2 regions of the Methylosinus sp. LW3 genome follow, and region 2 is predicted to be linked to the other one. Evidence: predicted binding sites of a transcription regulator. Region 2 holds the regulator's gene; the other holds the start of a gene.

Region 1 (7,695 bases), 3.3 Mb from region 2:
CAGGAGGAGGAGCGCCGCGCTCTGGCGCGCGATCTCCATGACGAGTTCGGCCAATGCCTGACGGCGACCAGCGCCTTCGCTGCGGCGATAGAGGCGGGGGCGTCCGACCGGCCCGATCTCGCGGCCGACGCGCGCTCCATCGGCAAGGTGGCGCGGCGCATGACGATGACCCTGCGCGAGGCGCTGGCGCGGCTGCGCTCGCAGGATCTCGACGAGCTGGGCCTCGAGGCCTGCCTCGTTCAGCTCGTCGCCGGCTGGAACGCGCAGACGGCGCCTCGTGCAGTCGTGCATCTCGATCTGATGGGCGATCTCGCCGGCGTGCCGCCCGCGGTCTCCACCAGCGTCTTCCGCATCGCGCAGGAGTGCCTCACCAACGCCATGCGCCACGGCCGGCCGAGCGAGGTTTTTCTGCGCGTGGAGCGGCTCGCCTCCAATGATGGTTTCGTCGCGCTCACTGTGGAGGACGATGGCGAGGGCGATCCGACGCGCATCGACTTTTCCGCCGGCCATGGCCTGCTCGGCATGCGCGAGCGCGTTTCCGCCTTCGGCGGCAGCCTCTCCATCGATCGCGCCGCGCGCGGCGTCTGCGTCGCGGCGCGCATTCCGCTGGCGCCGGCCAATTCCAACGCCGCCGGCGCATTCGGGCGGGCGGCGTGAGCGGCGTCTCGGTGCTGCTCGTCGACGATCATCCGATTGTGCGGGAGGGCTATCGCCGCCTGCTCGAGCGCCAGCCGGGCTTTCGCGTCGTCGGCGAGGCGGACAGCGCCGCCGCGGCCTATCAGGCCTATCGCAAATTCTCGCCCGATGTGGTGGTGATGGATCTCCAGCTCACCGGCGGCGCCGGCGGGCTGGAGGCGGTGCGCCATATAAGGCAATGGGACAAAAGGGCGCGCATTCTCGTCGTCACCATGCATGACGCCGCGGCCTATGCGTTGAAGGCGTTCGAGGCCGGCGCCAGCGGCTTCGTCACAAAGGGCGGCGAGGCGGCGGAACTGGTCCGCGCGGTGGAGACGGTCGCCCATGGCGGCCGCGCGCTCGGCGACGACATAGCGCGGGAGATCGCGGCGGAGCGCCTCGCCGAGGGGCGTTCCCCGCTCGACGATCTCGGGCCGCGCGAGACGGAGATTCTCCGCCTCGTCGCCTCCGGCCGCACGACGGAGGAGATCGCCGGGGCGCTCAACCTCAGCGCCAAGACGGTGCAGAATTACCACTATCAGATCAAATCCAAGATGGGCGCCCGCACGGATGCGCATCTCGTCTGGCTCGCCATCGGCGCCGGCCTGGTCGGCGGCGAGGGGGCGGTGTGAGAAGATGCGAGCCTGAAGGCTCGCGGTCCAAGGGCGGGATCGGACCGCGAGCCTTCAGGCTCGCCTCGTGAAGCCTCGCGCCGATGCGCTTTACGACTTCGTCTTCTCGGTCAGAATCCTCTCGAGGTCGGCCTCGGAAATCTCGCCGCTGTATTTGTCGCCATTGATGAAGAAGGTCGGCGTCGAATTAATGCCGAATTTCTCCGCCGCGCGGTCGCGCACCTTGCTCACATTCTCGAAGAGCTGCTGATCCTTCAGCGTCGCCTCGAATTTCTCCTGGCCGAGCCCGGTCTGCTTCAGCACGCCGGCGAGGCCGTCCAGCGGCTTGTCGACGAAGGCCCAGTTCTTCTGCTGGGCGAAGAGCAGATCGACCACCGCGTCGCGCTTGTCGCCAGCGTTGCGCGCCAGCATGAAGGCCGCCGTGGCCAGCGGATCGAGCGGGAACTCGCGCAGGATGAACTTCACCCTGCCGGTGTCGATGAAATTCTTCTTCAGCGTCGGATAGACGTCCTTGTGGAAGGCCGCGCAATGGCTGCAGGTCATGGAGGCGTATTCGACGATGGTGATCGGCGCGTCGGCCTTGCCCTCGACGATATCCGGCAGGGCGTTTGGCCCCATCAGCTCCTCGACCGGGATCTTGCCGCTCGGCGCCTTCTGGGCGAGGGCGGGCGCGGCGAGGCCAAAGACGGCGAAAGCCGCCGCGGCGAGCGCGGCGCGACGGGAAAATCGAAGGTCGAAGCTGGGCATGGACGCTCCATAGGGTCGCGGAACCGGCGGACCATAGAGCATTTTCGGCCCGCGGGGAATCGGCGGAAAGAGCGGTCTTTCCGCCGTCGCGCGAATCGCTACCCAACCGTCAGCGCGACGCCGCCCACGCCCTCGATCTCGCCCGTCACATGGTCCCCGGAAACGATCGGCCCGACGCCGGCCGGCGTGCCGGTGAAGATGAGATCGCCCGCCTCCAGCCGCACGAATTGCGACAGGATCGCCACGATCTCCGCGACGCTCCAGATCATGTCGGAGAGATCGGCGTCCTGCCGTATCGCGCCATTGACGGCGAGGCTGATGCGTCCCTTGCCCGGATGGCCGACGCGCGTCGCCGGCGCCAGCGCCCCCAGCGGCGCGGAATTGTCGAAGCCCTTGGAGAGGTCCCAAGGCCGCCCGGCCTTGCGCGCCTCGCTCTGCAGGTCGCGGCGGGTGAGGTCGATCCCGGCGCCATAGCCGAACACATGCGCGAGCGCGTCGGCGCGGGCGATATCCGCTCCGCCGCTTCCGATCGCCGCCACCAGCTCGATCTCGTGGTGCAGGTCCGTGGTGCGGGGCGGGTAGGGGATGGTCGCGCCGCTGGCGACCACGGCGTCGGCGGGCTTGGAGAAGAAGCAGGGCTGCTCGCGGCTCGGGTCCTTGCCCATCTCGCGCGCATGGGCGGCGTAATTCTGCCCGACGCAGAAGATGCGCCGCACGGGAAAGCGCCGGGTCTCGCCGGCAATGGCGAGCGCGGCCGGTTCCGGCGGCGGAAACAAAAATGCGCTCACTGCGAAACCTCTCGTTTCTGCGCGGAACAAGGGCGGCGGCAGCGCGAATGTCGCGCCGCCGTCATGCGCTCGAGAGACTGACCATCTATCGGAGCGATGTCAAAAGCACATCGTTTCGAGGTTATTTCATGATCGAGCTTCTGTCCCGCGCATCACGCGCGCTGATTTGCGCCGCTCTTCTCGCGCCGCTGTCCGCCGTCGCCTCCGAAGAAGGTCCCCAACGTCCCATCGTCATCGGCCATCGCGGCGCCGGCGGCTATGTCCCCGAGCATACGCTCGAATCCTACGCTCTCGCGATCGAGCTCGGCGCCGATTTCATCGAGCCCGATCTCGTCTCCACCAAGGACGGCGTGCTGATCGCCCGTCACGAGCCGAACATCATCGCCACCACAAATGTGAAGAGCCTGCCGCAATTCGCCAACCGCAAGCGCAAGGCCGTCGTCGACGGCGTCGAGCAGGAAGGCTATTTCGTCAGCGACTTCACCTGGAGCGAGATCAAGCAGATCGGCGCCGTGCAGGCCTTCGCCGAGCGCGACCCGGACTTCAACGGCCGCTTCCACATTCCGAGCTTCGACGAGATCATCGAGCTCGCCAAGCGCAAGGGCCGCGAAGAGGGCCGCGTCATCGGCGTCTATCCCGAGACCAAGCATCCGACCTATCATCAAATGATCAACCTCCCGCTCGAGGATCGCCTGCTCGCCGTGCTGACGCGCCATGGCTGGAACCATCATAGCGCTCCGGTCTTCATCCAGAGCTTCGAGCAGGCCAATCTGAAATATCTGCGCAAGAAGACGACGGTGCGGCTCATCCAGCTCATCGACGCCAATGACGTCAATCCCGACGGCTCGCTGGATTTCACGCCGCCCTATGATCGTCCTTATGATTGGACCGTCGCCGGCCGCCAGGGCAAATTCGCCGATCTCTTGAAGCCCGCCGGCCTCGCCGAGGTCCGCACCTATGCCGATGGCGTCGGGCCGTGGAAGACCTATCTCATCAGTTCCGCCTGCATAAAGATCGTCAACAACGCCTGCGCCGACGCCAATGGCGACGGCTCTGTCGATGAGGCGGATCGCAAGCTGCTGGCGCCGACCTCCGTCGTCGCCGACGCCCATGCGGCCGGCCTGCTCGTGCATCCCTATACGTTCCGCAATGAGCAGCGCCGTCTCGCCAGCGATTACAAAGGCGTTCCGGTCAATGAATATCTGACCTTCTACAAGCTCGGCGTCGATGGATTGTTCAGCGACTTCGCCGATACGGCGGTGACGGCGCGCTCGCTGTGGGCGCTGAAAACCGACCCCGATGCGGCGAAATGTCTGGTCAAAGGCCTCTATGGCCATGACTCCGCGTGCCGCGGGCTGCGCTGGCTCAACGCCAATTGAGATGCATGACGGACGGCGGCGGATAACGCCGCCGTTCCTTTACAAATAGCTCAGCCACCAGTCGCGGCGGCGGCGCTTGACGCCCGCGAACCAGACGCAGGCGGGATAGATCGCCGCCATGACCAAAATCCAAATGACATAGGCGCCGGCGAGGCCGAGCCCGTAATTCTCTGGCGGCGGCCCGCCGCTCTCGAGGCCTTTGATATCGACGCCCTTCGCTATGGCGACGAGCACGGCCGCCGCCAGAATGGCGTAGAGATGCAGCACATAGGCGAAGAGCGGAACCCGGCCGAATGTGGCCAGCACGCGCCCCACGGCGCCGCCCGCCCGCTCCAGCGCCGGCAGCAGCAGAAGCCCGACGCCGAGCGTGACCAGCGCGTAATGCAGCGAGGGCGGATATTTGGTGACGTTGAGGAAGGACAGCGCCGTTCTGACGCCTTCCGGATAAGTCAGCCAGAGCCGCACGTCGCCATAGACGCCAGCGAAGCGCAACACGACAAATCCCGCGAGAAAGGCGAGGCCGAGCGTGACGAGCGCCCGCATCCGACGTTCATGCGGCCATAGGAAGATCGGCGCGAGCCCATAGCCGAGCGCGATGACGCCGATCCAGGGCAGCACGGGATAATAGACCTGGCCGCGCAGGCCGAAGGGCAGCGGCCCTTTCTCGTGCAGCACATTCCACAAGGGCGCGAAGCCGCCCAATTGCGCCGCGTGAACGCCGTCGAAGAGATTGTGCGAAAGCAAGATCGCCGCGCCGATCGCCAGCACGACGCGCGTCGGCAGATGGATGAGCGCCGAAAGCGCGATCATGCCGCAGCCGATCGCCCAGAGCGTCCCCAGCTCGATCGCGCCCGAGCCCACCGTCCACACCGGGCTGATGATGAAAATGTCGAGCAGGATCAGCCACAGCCCGCGCGTCCACAGGAAGCGAGAGAGCGCGCCGCGATCCTCGAGCGAGAGCCCGTGCAGATAGGCCGAGACGCCTGCGAGAAAGGTGAAGGTCGGCGCGCAGAAATGGGTGACGAAGCGCGTGAGGAACAAAGCGGGATAGGTGCGTTCGAGATCGGTCGGATCGAAGCGCAGCGCATCGGCGTCGAAGAAATCGCGTACATGGTCCAGCGCCATGACGATGATGACGAGCCCGCGCAGGCGATCGACGGAGAGGAGCCGCGTTCCGGCGGTGAGCGCGGCGTCGTGCGGGACGTTCGGGATTTTCTCCATTGTCTTCGTCATGACGTCTCTCCGCCGGCTATCGAAAATTCAATGAATGAAACTGCAGCCCTCACCCTCCCCTTCAGGGGGGAGGCTTGTGCGGCTAATGGTAACGCAATCAACGATGGAGGCAGCAATGTGCTTATCGGATTTGTCTCGCTTAGCTAGCCTCTCCATACAGGATTGGGTCGTAATCGAAATCAAGCGGGGGGGACTGCGCCCCGTTTTCCCAATGAAAGCGGATCTCTGCAATCCGCTTACCCCCGCGATGGAACCTCAACCCCTCTGTTCGATAGTTCCCATATATAATAGTTGAAAGGTCGACTGCTTCGCACGCGAACAGCAGCGCCACCGGGCCGAAGGAGATACGGCATCCGATGGGGCGGTCGTGTTGTGAGTGGAGTAAAGGGGCTAGCTCGGAGGGCATACCAGGCCTTTGGACGTGTTTCGGTGGGTAGGTTAGATATAGGCCCAGCGGAGCGGGCATCGAAGCTGTTGTAAAGAACCGCCGCATGATTGCGATGTCAGGAACTCTCGTCACTTTTCGCCCGTTACGGCTCAGCACACCTGCATAGGAATGAGCGCAGAGGCGCTGCATCATGAATCGCTCAAGGTCATTTCCATTGATGTCGACACGAGCTTGAATTTCTCCAGTATTTATAAGAGCAATCGACTTGTATAGATTCGTTCCAGCGTCGTCGAATTCGCTGAGCAAAGAGTTGTGATTCTTGCATAGAACTTTCGATGTGAATGCAAGCGGGAACGGGTTGTGTATTTCTACTCCGGTAGGGTCGTATCGCTTGTGTGGGTCTTTGTTCGTTATATTACGAGACATAAGATGTTCATTGGTCATCTTTTCGCAGCAGCCACCTAAAGGGTTGAGATAGCACTTTGGGTTGCGAAAAGTATTAGGGGCATATTTTAGCAGATGCCCGCGCGGACGCTGAACGTTCATAGGCGGCTCGATGGAAGACGCTCGACGCTGAAAATTAAGCCATCGCCGAGTAAGTTTGCAATGTTCGCTAGATTTAACACCCACGCCCCATCGATGGAAGCAGCGCCCGCGCTACTCGAAATCCGCCGGGTCGAACTCGCGCAGCGTGCGGCAGAATTCGCAGGTCACGCCGATGCGGCCATTGTCGCCGATCATGTCGCTGCGGTCCTGCGGCGCGAAGCTGCGCAGGAGATTGGCGATGCGCTCCGTCGAGCAGCGGCAGGATTCGACGATTCTGCGCGTCGGATAGACGGTGACGCCGCGCTCGTGGAACAGCGAATAGAGCAGCCGCTCGCCCGAGAGCCCCGGATCGACCAGCTCGTGATCCTGTGTCGTCGCCGCCAGCGACAGGCCTTCGACCCAGGCGTCCTCTTCGCTATCGTTCGAAAGAGCGGAGCTGGCGGGCGCGTCGCCGGGATCGAGATCGCGCGGGCGCAGGGGCGTCCCCGGCAGATATTGCAGCAGCAGGCCGCCGACGCGCCAGCTGCGCCCGGCGGGCGTCACGCTCTCGGCCACGGCGAGGCGCACATAGCTCGGAATCTGCTCGGACTGGCGGAAATAGCGATGCGCCGCCTCGGCGAAGCCGTCGCCCTCCAGCGGCACCACGCCCTGATAGCGCGCGGCGTCGCGGTCGTGCTCCATCGTCAGCGCCAGATGGCCGCGGCCGAGCAGATCGCCCGGAGCCATGCCGGCGACGATGCGGCTCTCGTCATAGCGCGCGAAGCCGCGCAGCTTTCCGGGCGCGTCGAAATCGACGACGATCATATCGACCGGCCCGTCGCTGCGCGTCTGCAATTGAAAGCGCCCATGCGACTCGATCAGCGAGCCGAGCAGCGTCGTCAGCGCGGCCGCCTCGCCGAGCAGGCGCGCGACGGCCGGCGGATAATCGTAATGGGTGAGGATGGAATGCGCCGCCGGCCCGAGCCGCGTCAAACGTCCGCGCAGATCGAGCGGCTCGACCGCGAAGGGGAGCAGGCTGTCGTCCTCGGCGAAGGGCGACGCCGGCCGGGCGATGGCCTCATCCGCCCGTCGCGTCATTTGCGCGCCTGTCGCGTCATGGCCCGTTCGCTCCGAAAACCCAGGCGAGCACGCCCTTTTGCGCGTGAAGGCGGTTCTCCGCCTCGTCGAACACCACCGATTGCGGGCCGTCGATCACCTCGTCGGTCACTTCCTCGCCGCGATGCGCCGGCAGGCAATGCATGAAGATCGCGTCCTTATTGGCCGCGGCCATCAGCTTGGCGTTCACCTGGAAGGGCGAGAGCAGCGCA
Region 2 (7,695 bases):
CACCGACGACGCCTGGAGCCTGCGGCCCTATCCGCATTTGCGCGACATCGAGCAGATGGTGACGCGCTCGGCCTATGCGCAATTGGGCTATTCGCCCTGGCGGCTGGCCGGCGCGGTTCTCGGCATGGGCCTCGTCTATCTCGCGCCGCCCATTCTCGCCTTCGCGGCGCCGGAGCCGGCGGCTTATATCGCTCTCACCGCCTATCTATTGATGGCGCAGTCCTATATGCCGTCTCTGCGTTTCTACGGACGCAATCGGCTCGGCGCCTTCGCCTTGCCGGCGGTCGCGGCCTGCTATACGTGGTTCACGCTATTGTCCGCCTGGCGGCACACACGCGGGCGCGGCGGCGCCTGGAAGGGCCGCTACCAGGCCCCCTGAGGAGGATGAGCGATCACATGAGCGACATCGCCGCCGCCGCTTCGGGGAAAGGCCATAAGGACGAGAATTTCCCCGTCGCCTCTCTGTTCGCGCCGCGCCACCGCGCGGCCGTGCTGGCATTTTACGATTTCGTGCGCGCCGCGGACGATATCTCCGACCATGCGACGCTCCCCGGCGATCAGAAGATCGCCATGCTGGACCGCATGGAGGCGGCGCTGCTCGGCTCCGGCGAGGATATCCCCGTCGCAGCAAAGCTGCGCGCCGAGCTGGCCGTCCGCGGCCTCGAGCCCCGCCATGCGCAGGATCTGCTCATCGCCTTCCGCCGCGACGTGACGCAATTGCGCTATCGCGACTGGGACGATCTCATCGATTACTGCCGCTATTCGGCCATGCCGGTCGGCCGCTTCGTGCTCGACGTCCATGGCGAGGATCGCGCGCGGAGCTGGGGGCCGAACGACGCGCTCTGCGCGGCCTTGCAGATCATCAATCATCTGCAGGATTGCGCGAAAGATTATCGCAATCTCGATCGCGTCTATCTGCCGCAGGACATGCTCGCCGCCAATGGCGCGAGCGTCGAGATGCTGTCCGCCGATCGCGCTTCGCCGCAGCTCGCCGCGACATTGCGCGCGCTGGCCGAGCGCACGCAGGGGCTGCTGAAGGAGAGCGCGCCTTTCGCCGATCTCATCGTCGACACGCGCCTCGCCATGGAAGTGGGCGCGATCCAGCGCCTCGCCGAGACGCTCACCGCGCGGCTGCGCGTCGCCGATCCGCTGAGCGAGAAGGTTCACGCCTCCAAGCGCCAATATCTGCTCACGGCGCTGGCCGGCGCCGGGATCACTCTGCTGCGCCGGCTCGTCTCGCCGCGCGCCGCCTCCGCCGCGAGCGTCGCGCGATGAGCATGGAGACGATCGCCCCCGAGGCGCCGCGGGTCGCCGCGAAAAGCTCTTTCTATCTCGCCATGCGCATTCTCGAGCCCGAGCGGCGCGACGCAATGTATGCGATCTATGGCTTCTGCCGCGCCGTCGACGACATTGCGGATGAGGAGGGCGATCGCGCTTTGCGCCTCTCCCAGCTCGACGATTGGCGGCGCGATCTCGACGCGCTCTACGCCGGCCGCACGCATAAGCGTTGCGCCGATCTGGCGCGGCCGGTGCGCCGCTTCGGCCTCGAGCGCGCCGATTTCGAGGCGGTCATCGACGGCATGGCCATGGATGTCGTGGAGGATATTCGCGCGCCGGAATGGGATCGGCTCGATCTCTATTGCGATCATGTGGCGAGCGCGGTGGGGCGGCTCTCGGTGAGGGTCTTCGGCCTTGCCGATGAGGCGGAGAGCGCCGGCGGCGCGCTGCCGACCAAGGCGCGCATGCTCGCCTATCACATGGGCCGCGCCTTGCAGCTCACCAATATTCTGCGCGATCTCGACGAGGACGAGGCGCGCGGGCGGCTCTATCTCCCGCGCGAGGCGCTGGAGGCCGCGGGCGTCGCCGATTTCTCGCGCGGCGCGGTGCTGGCGCACCCCGGCCTTCAGCAAGTCTGCGCTGCAGTGGCCGAGCGCGCGCGCAAGCATTACGCGGAATCGGAGCTGCTGATGCGCGTCTCGCCGCAGCGCGCGGTGAAGGCGCCCTATCTGATGGCGACGGCCTATCGCTCGGTTCTCGATCGTCTGGTGGCGCGCGGCTTCGCGCCGCCGCGCGCGCCGGTCTCCGCCTCGCGGACGAAAGTCCTGCTGGCCCTGCTGAGATTCGCGCTGACGTGAGCGGAACGACGCATATCATCGGCGCGGGTCTCGCCGGCCTCTCCTGCGCCATTCGTCTGACCGACGAGGGCCGCAGCGTCGCGCTCTATGAAGCCGCGCGCATGGCGGGCGGGCGCTGCCGGTCCTATTATGATTCCAGCCTCGATCTCGTCATCGACAATGGCAATCATCTGCTGCTCTCCGGCAACGCCACGGCGCTGGATTACGCCCGCCGCATCGGCTCGGTGGATGAGCTGGTCGGGCCGAAGGAATGCGCCTTCGACTTTTTGGACACGCGCGACGGAACGCGCTGGCGCATGAGGCCGAACGCCTCGCGCCTGCCCTGGTGGATTTTCGTGGCGGATCGCCGCGTGCCCGGCACGGCGCCTGCGGATTATCTCGGCGCGATCGGCATTCTCCTCGCCAAAAAGGGCGCGACCATCGGCGAGGCGATGAATTGCTCGGGCGTGCTCTATGAGCGGCTGTGGGGGCCGGTGCTGCTCTCCGCGCTCAATACGGAGCCGCGCTGCTCCTCCGCCGCGCTCGCCGCCGCCGTGCTGCGCGAGACGCTGGCCGCTGGCGGCGCCGCTTGCCGTCCGCTGGTCGCGCGGCGCGGGCTCGGGACGGCGTTCATCGAGCCGGCGCTGAGCGCTCTCGCCGCGCGTGGCGCCGCGCCGCGCTTCGCCGCGCGGCTGAAGGGAATCGAATTTTCCGGCGAGCGCGCCACAGCGCTCGATTTCGGCGACGAGAAAATCGCGCTCGGCGAGAATGACAGCGTCGCGCTCGCCGTCCCGCCCTGGGCGGCGCAGGAGCTCGTTCCGGGCCTCGTCGCGCCGGATGATTTCCGCGGCATCGTCAATGCGCATTTCAAGATCGCGCCGCCGCCGGGGCAGCCGGCGCTGCTCGGCATGATCGGCTCGCTCACCGAATGGCTGTTCGCTTTCGAGGACAGGCTCTCGGTGACGATCAGCGGCGCCGATCGGTTGATGGACGATTCCCGCGAGAGCCTCGCCGAGCGCATATGGGCCGAGGCAGCCGCCGCCACGGGCCTGCCGGTGGAGCTGCCGCAATGGCAGATCGTCAAGGAAAAGCGCGCCACTTTCGCCGCGACGCCGGCGCAGCAGCAGCGCCGCCCCGGCGCTGTGACGGGGTGGCGCAATCTCTTCCTCGCCGGCGATTGGACTGCGACCGGCCTTCCGGCGACGATCGAGGGCGCGATAAGGTCGGGCTATCGCGCGGCGGAGCTGGCGGGGCGTTCATAGGTCGAGCCCGCCGCCGCCGTCATCGCGAGGAGCGTAGCGACGACGCGATCCAGGGACCGCCCCACGGCTCTGGATTGCTTCGCTGCGCTCGCAATGACGATGGGCAGAGGGAGCGCGTGCAGACAAAAGCGAGCCTGAAGGCTCGCGATCCAAAGCGCCCCCTGGACCGCGAGCCTTCAGGCTCGCATCGCCCCTCAATTCCTTCCAAAAGTCTCGTCGAAGGAATAGCCGGTGCCGCGCACGGTGCGGATCGGGTCCTTCTCGCGGCCGCGGATAATCGCCTTGCGCAGGCGGCCGACATGCACGTCGACGGTGCGCTCGTCGATCTCCGCCGAGAGCCCCCACACGCTGTCGAGCAATTGCGCGCGCGAGAAGACGCGGCCGGGTTTTTCCATCAGATATTCCAGCAGACGGAACTCCGTCGGGCCGAGATGAATCTCGCGCCCGCCGCGCTTCACGCGGCGCGTCTCGCGGTCGAGGTCTATGTCGCCGGCGACGAGCCGCGTCGCCACGCGCTCCGGCCGCGCGCGGCGCAGCAGCGCATGCACGCGCGCCATCAGCTCCGGCGGCGAGAAGGGCTTCACCACATAATCGTCGGCGCCGATGGAGAGGCCGCGCACGCGCTCATTCTCGTCGCCGCGCGCGGTGAGCATGATGATCGGCATGCTGCGCGTGTCGTCGCGCGCGCGCAGCCGTCGGCAGATCTCGAGGCCGGAGACGCCGGGCAGCATCCAGTCGAGAATAACGAGATCGGGCTGCGATTCGGAGAGACGGATCTCCGCCTCGTCGCCGCGCTCTATATGCTCGACGAGAAAGCCCTCGGCCTCGAGATTATAGCCGAGCAGCAGCGCCAGCGCCGCGTCGTCCTCGACGACGAGTATGCGCGGCGCGCGGTCGTGCGGCGCCTCGCGCGGAGCGGCGACGCGGATTTCATTCATTTCGTAGGCTCATCCGGTTCCGCGCTGGCGGGAAGGCTCGCCGATTTGCCTTTGGGGCGGTCGGTCGGCATCGCCTCGCCAGTGACGAGATAGACGATTGTCTCGGCGACATTGGTGGTGTGATCGCCGATGCGCTCTATGTTCTTCGAGCAGAACAGCAGATGCGTGCAGAAGGAGATGTTGCGCGGGTCCTCCATCATGAAGGTGAGGAGATCGCGGAACACCGAATCTTCCAGCGCGTCGAGCTCGCTGTCGTTGGTCCACACGGCGCGGGCGCGCTCGACATCGCGCTGGGCGTAGGCGTCGAGCACGTCCTTCAGCTGTATGGCGGCGACTTCCGCCATCGTCTTGAGGCCGATGACGGCGCGCGGCACGCGCGCCTCGGAGAGGATTTTCACCGTGCGCTTGGCGATGCTCTTGGCGAGATCGCCGACCCGCTCGAGATCGGCGGCGATGCGCATAGCGGCGATGCATTCGCGCAGATCGATAGCGAGCGGCTGCCGCCGCGCGATGGTGAGGATGGCGTTCTCCTCTATCTCCCGCTGCAGCGCGTCGAGGCGCTGATCGGTGGCGACGACGCGATGGGCGAGCTCAATGTCGAAATTGGCGAGCGCATCCATGGCTTCGGCGAGCATTTTCTCGGCGATGCCTCCCATCTCGGCGATTCTGCGGCCGAGCACTTCGAGGTCGCGGTCATAGGAGCTGACGATATGTTCGCTCATGGTCTCAATGTCCTCGTGCGCGATGCGCGCTCAGCCGAAGCGGCCGGTGATATAGTCCTGCGTCTTCTTGTTCTGCGGCGCGGTGAAGAGATTATTGGTCTCGCCGAATTCGACGAGATCGCCGAGATACATGAAGGCGGTGAAATCGGAGACGCGCGCCGCCTGCTGCATGTTGTGGGTGACGATGGCGATCGTGTAGCGCTCCGACATTTCGTCGATGAGCTCCTCGATCTTCGCGGTCGAGATGGGGTCCAGCGCCGAGCAGGGCTCGTCGAAGAGGATCACCTCCGGCTGAATGGCGACGGTGCGCGCGATGCACAGGCGCTGCTGCTGGCCGCCCGAGAGGCCGAGGCCGCTCGAATTCAGCTTGTCGCGCACCTCGTCCCACAGCGCCGCGCCGCGCAGCGCCGCCTCGACGCGCCCGTCGAGCTCGCTGCGCGAGAGCTTCTCGTAGAGGCGAATGCCGAAGGCGATATTGTCGTAGATCGACATGGGGAAGGGCGTCGGCTTCTGGAACACCATGCCGACGCGCGAGCGCAGCAGGTTGAGATCGATGTGCGGGTCGAGAATATTCTCGCCGTCGAGCAGCACCTCGCCCTCGGCGCGCTGCTTGGGATAGAGGTCGTACATGCGGTTCAATATGCGCAGCAGAGTCGATTTGCCGCAGCCGGACGGGCCGATGAAGGCCGTCACCTTATGGGTGTAGAGCGGCAGCGAGATCGATTTCAGCGCCTTCGACGACCCGTAATAGAAATCCAGATCGCGAACCGAGACTTTCGTCGGAATAGTGGCTTCGACAACCGGCATGGCGGTCATTTGTTTTTTCCCTGGCTGCTGAGCGCGCGCGCGGTGATGGAGAGCAGAAGGACGGCGATGGTGACGAGCAGAGCGCCGGTCCAGGCGAGCTGCTGCCAGTCCTTGTAGGGCGAGAGCGCGAATTGGAAGATGACGACGGGCAGGCTGGAGACCGGCGCGTTGAGATCCGTGCTCCAGAACTGATTGTTGAGCGAGGTGAAGAGCAGCGGCGCCGTCTCGCCGGAGACGCGCGCAATGGCCAGCAGCACGCCGGTGACGATGCCGGATTTCGCCGCGCGATAGGCGACGCGCATCAGCATATGGGAGCGCGGCAGGCCGAGCGCCGTCGCCGCCTCGCGCAGCGGCAGCGGCACCAGCAGCAGCATGTCCTCCGTGGTGCGCACGACGACAGGCACCACCAGCACGCCCAGCGCCAGAGCGCCCGCTATGCCGGAGAAATGCCCGACCTGCGCCACCACCACCGTATAGACGAAGAGGCCGACGACGATGGAGGGCGCGCTGAGCAGAATGTCGTTGATGAAGCGCACCACGGTGCTGAGCTTCGAGTAGCGGCCATATTCGGCCATATAGGTGCCGGCGAGCATTCCGAGCGGGGTGCCGAGCAGCACGCCGATCGTCGTCATCACCAGCGAGCCGGCGATGGCGTTGAGCAGGCCGCCGGTGGCGCCGGGCGGCGGCGTCATCTCGGTGAAGACGGCCGGCGAGAGGCCGCGCGCGCCCTCATAGATCAGCGCGCCGAGGATCAGCACCAGCCAGGCGAGGCCGAAGACGGTGCCGGTCCAGCACAGCGTGGTGGCGATCACATTGGTGCGGCGGCGGGAGGTATAGAGGGACAAGGGTCAGGCTCCCGATTTCTGCTCGATGCGCATCAGCATGAAGCGCGCCGCCGCCAGCACGAAGAAGGTGATGACGAAGAGGATGAGGCCGAGCTCGATCAGCGCGGAAGTGTAGAGGTCGCCGACAGCCTCGGTGAATTCATTGGCGATCGTCGCCGAGATGGTCGTGCCGGGCGCGAGCAGCGAGCTCGACACCTTATGGGCGTTGCCGATGACGAAGGTGACGGCCATCGTCTCGCCGAGAGCGCGGCCGAGGCCGAGCATCACGCCGCCGATGACGCCGACGCGCGTGTAGGGGATGACGACATAGCGCATCACTTCCCATGTCGTGCAGCCGACGCCCGAGGCCGCCTCCTTCAGCACCGGCGGGACCGTGTCGAACACGTCGCGCGAGATGGAGGTGATGAAGGGCAGCACCATGATCGCCAGAATGAAGCCGGCCGTCAGCATGCCGATGCCATAGGGCGGGCCGGCGAAGAGGCTCGACAGCACGGGAATGTCGGCGGTGAGAGAGATCAGCGCCGGCTGCACATGCTGCTGCAGGAAGGGCGCCAGCACGAAGAGGCCCCAAATGCCGTAGATGATCGACGGGATGCCGGCGAGCAGCTCGATCGCGACGCCGATCGGCCGGCGCAGCGCATGGGGGCAGAGCTCGGTGAGGAAGATGGCGATGCCGAGGCCCAGCGGCACGGCGATGACCATGGCGATGGTCGACGTCACCAGAGTGCCGTAGACGGGCGCGACGGCGCCGAATCTCTCGGTGACGGGATTCCACGATTCCGTCGTCAAAAAGCCGAGGCCGAAGGCCTTTATCGCCGGCAGCGAGCCATAGATCAGCGAGAAGATCACGCCGCCGAGAATCAGAAGGACGAGCACCGCGGCGGCGCGGGTCAAATTATGAAAGAAGAAGTCGAACAAGGCCATGCGGCCGAGAACTTTCCCGCGGTCGACTTCGGCGGCGCGGGGCGTCGCATCTACGATTGCTAGGTCCGACACGCTATTGTCTC

What was found. The regulator PhoB, encoded in region 2, activates phosphate uptake and scavenging genes when phosphate is short. The targets are predictions, from matches to a motif close to TGTCATNNANCTGTCAT.
Region 1: the regulator PhoB is predicted to act here: its motif matches at 2,891-2,907, upstream of METLW3_RS0118980 (glycerophosphodiester phosphodiesterase).

Annotation. Positions count from the first base shown of each region.
Region 1 is NZ_AZUO01000001.1:3,781,050-3,788,744, reverse strand. Features, by position in the region: gene METLW3_RS0119000 (ATP-binding protein) at 1-657, shown strand, start outside; gene METLW3_RS0118995 (response regulator transcription factor) at 654-1,307, shown strand; gene METLW3_RS0118990 (DsbA family protein) at 1,398-2,054, opposite strand; gene METLW3_RS0118985 (fumarylacetoacetate hydrolase family protein) at 2,153-2,842, opposite strand; gene METLW3_RS0118980 (glycerophosphodiester phosphodiesterase) at 2,971-4,221, shown strand; gene METLW3_RS0118975 (heparan-alpha-glucosaminide N-acetyltransferase domain-containing protein) at 4,261-5,454, opposite strand; gene METLW3_RS0118965 (Hsp33 family molecular chaperone) at 6,500-7,465, opposite strand; gene argF (ornithine carbamoyltransferase) at 7,482-7,695, opposite strand, start outside.
Region 2 is NZ_AZUO01000001.1:459,883-467,577, forward strand. Features, by position in the region: gene METLW3_RS0102245 (glycosyltransferase) at 1-379, shown strand, start outside; gene hpnC (squalene synthase HpnC) at 397-1,275, shown strand; gene hpnD (presqualene diphosphate synthase HpnD) at 1,272-2,135, shown strand; gene hpnE (hydroxysqualene dehydroxylase HpnE) at 2,132-3,376, shown strand; gene phoB (phosphate regulon transcriptional regulator PhoB) at 3,571-4,314, opposite strand; gene phoU (phosphate signaling complex protein PhoU) at 4,311-5,036, opposite strand; gene pstB (phosphate ABC transporter ATP-binding protein PstB) at 5,067-5,852, opposite strand; gene pstA (phosphate ABC transporter permease PstA) at 5,849-6,688, opposite strand; gene pstC (phosphate ABC transporter permease subunit PstC) at 6,692-7,612, opposite strand.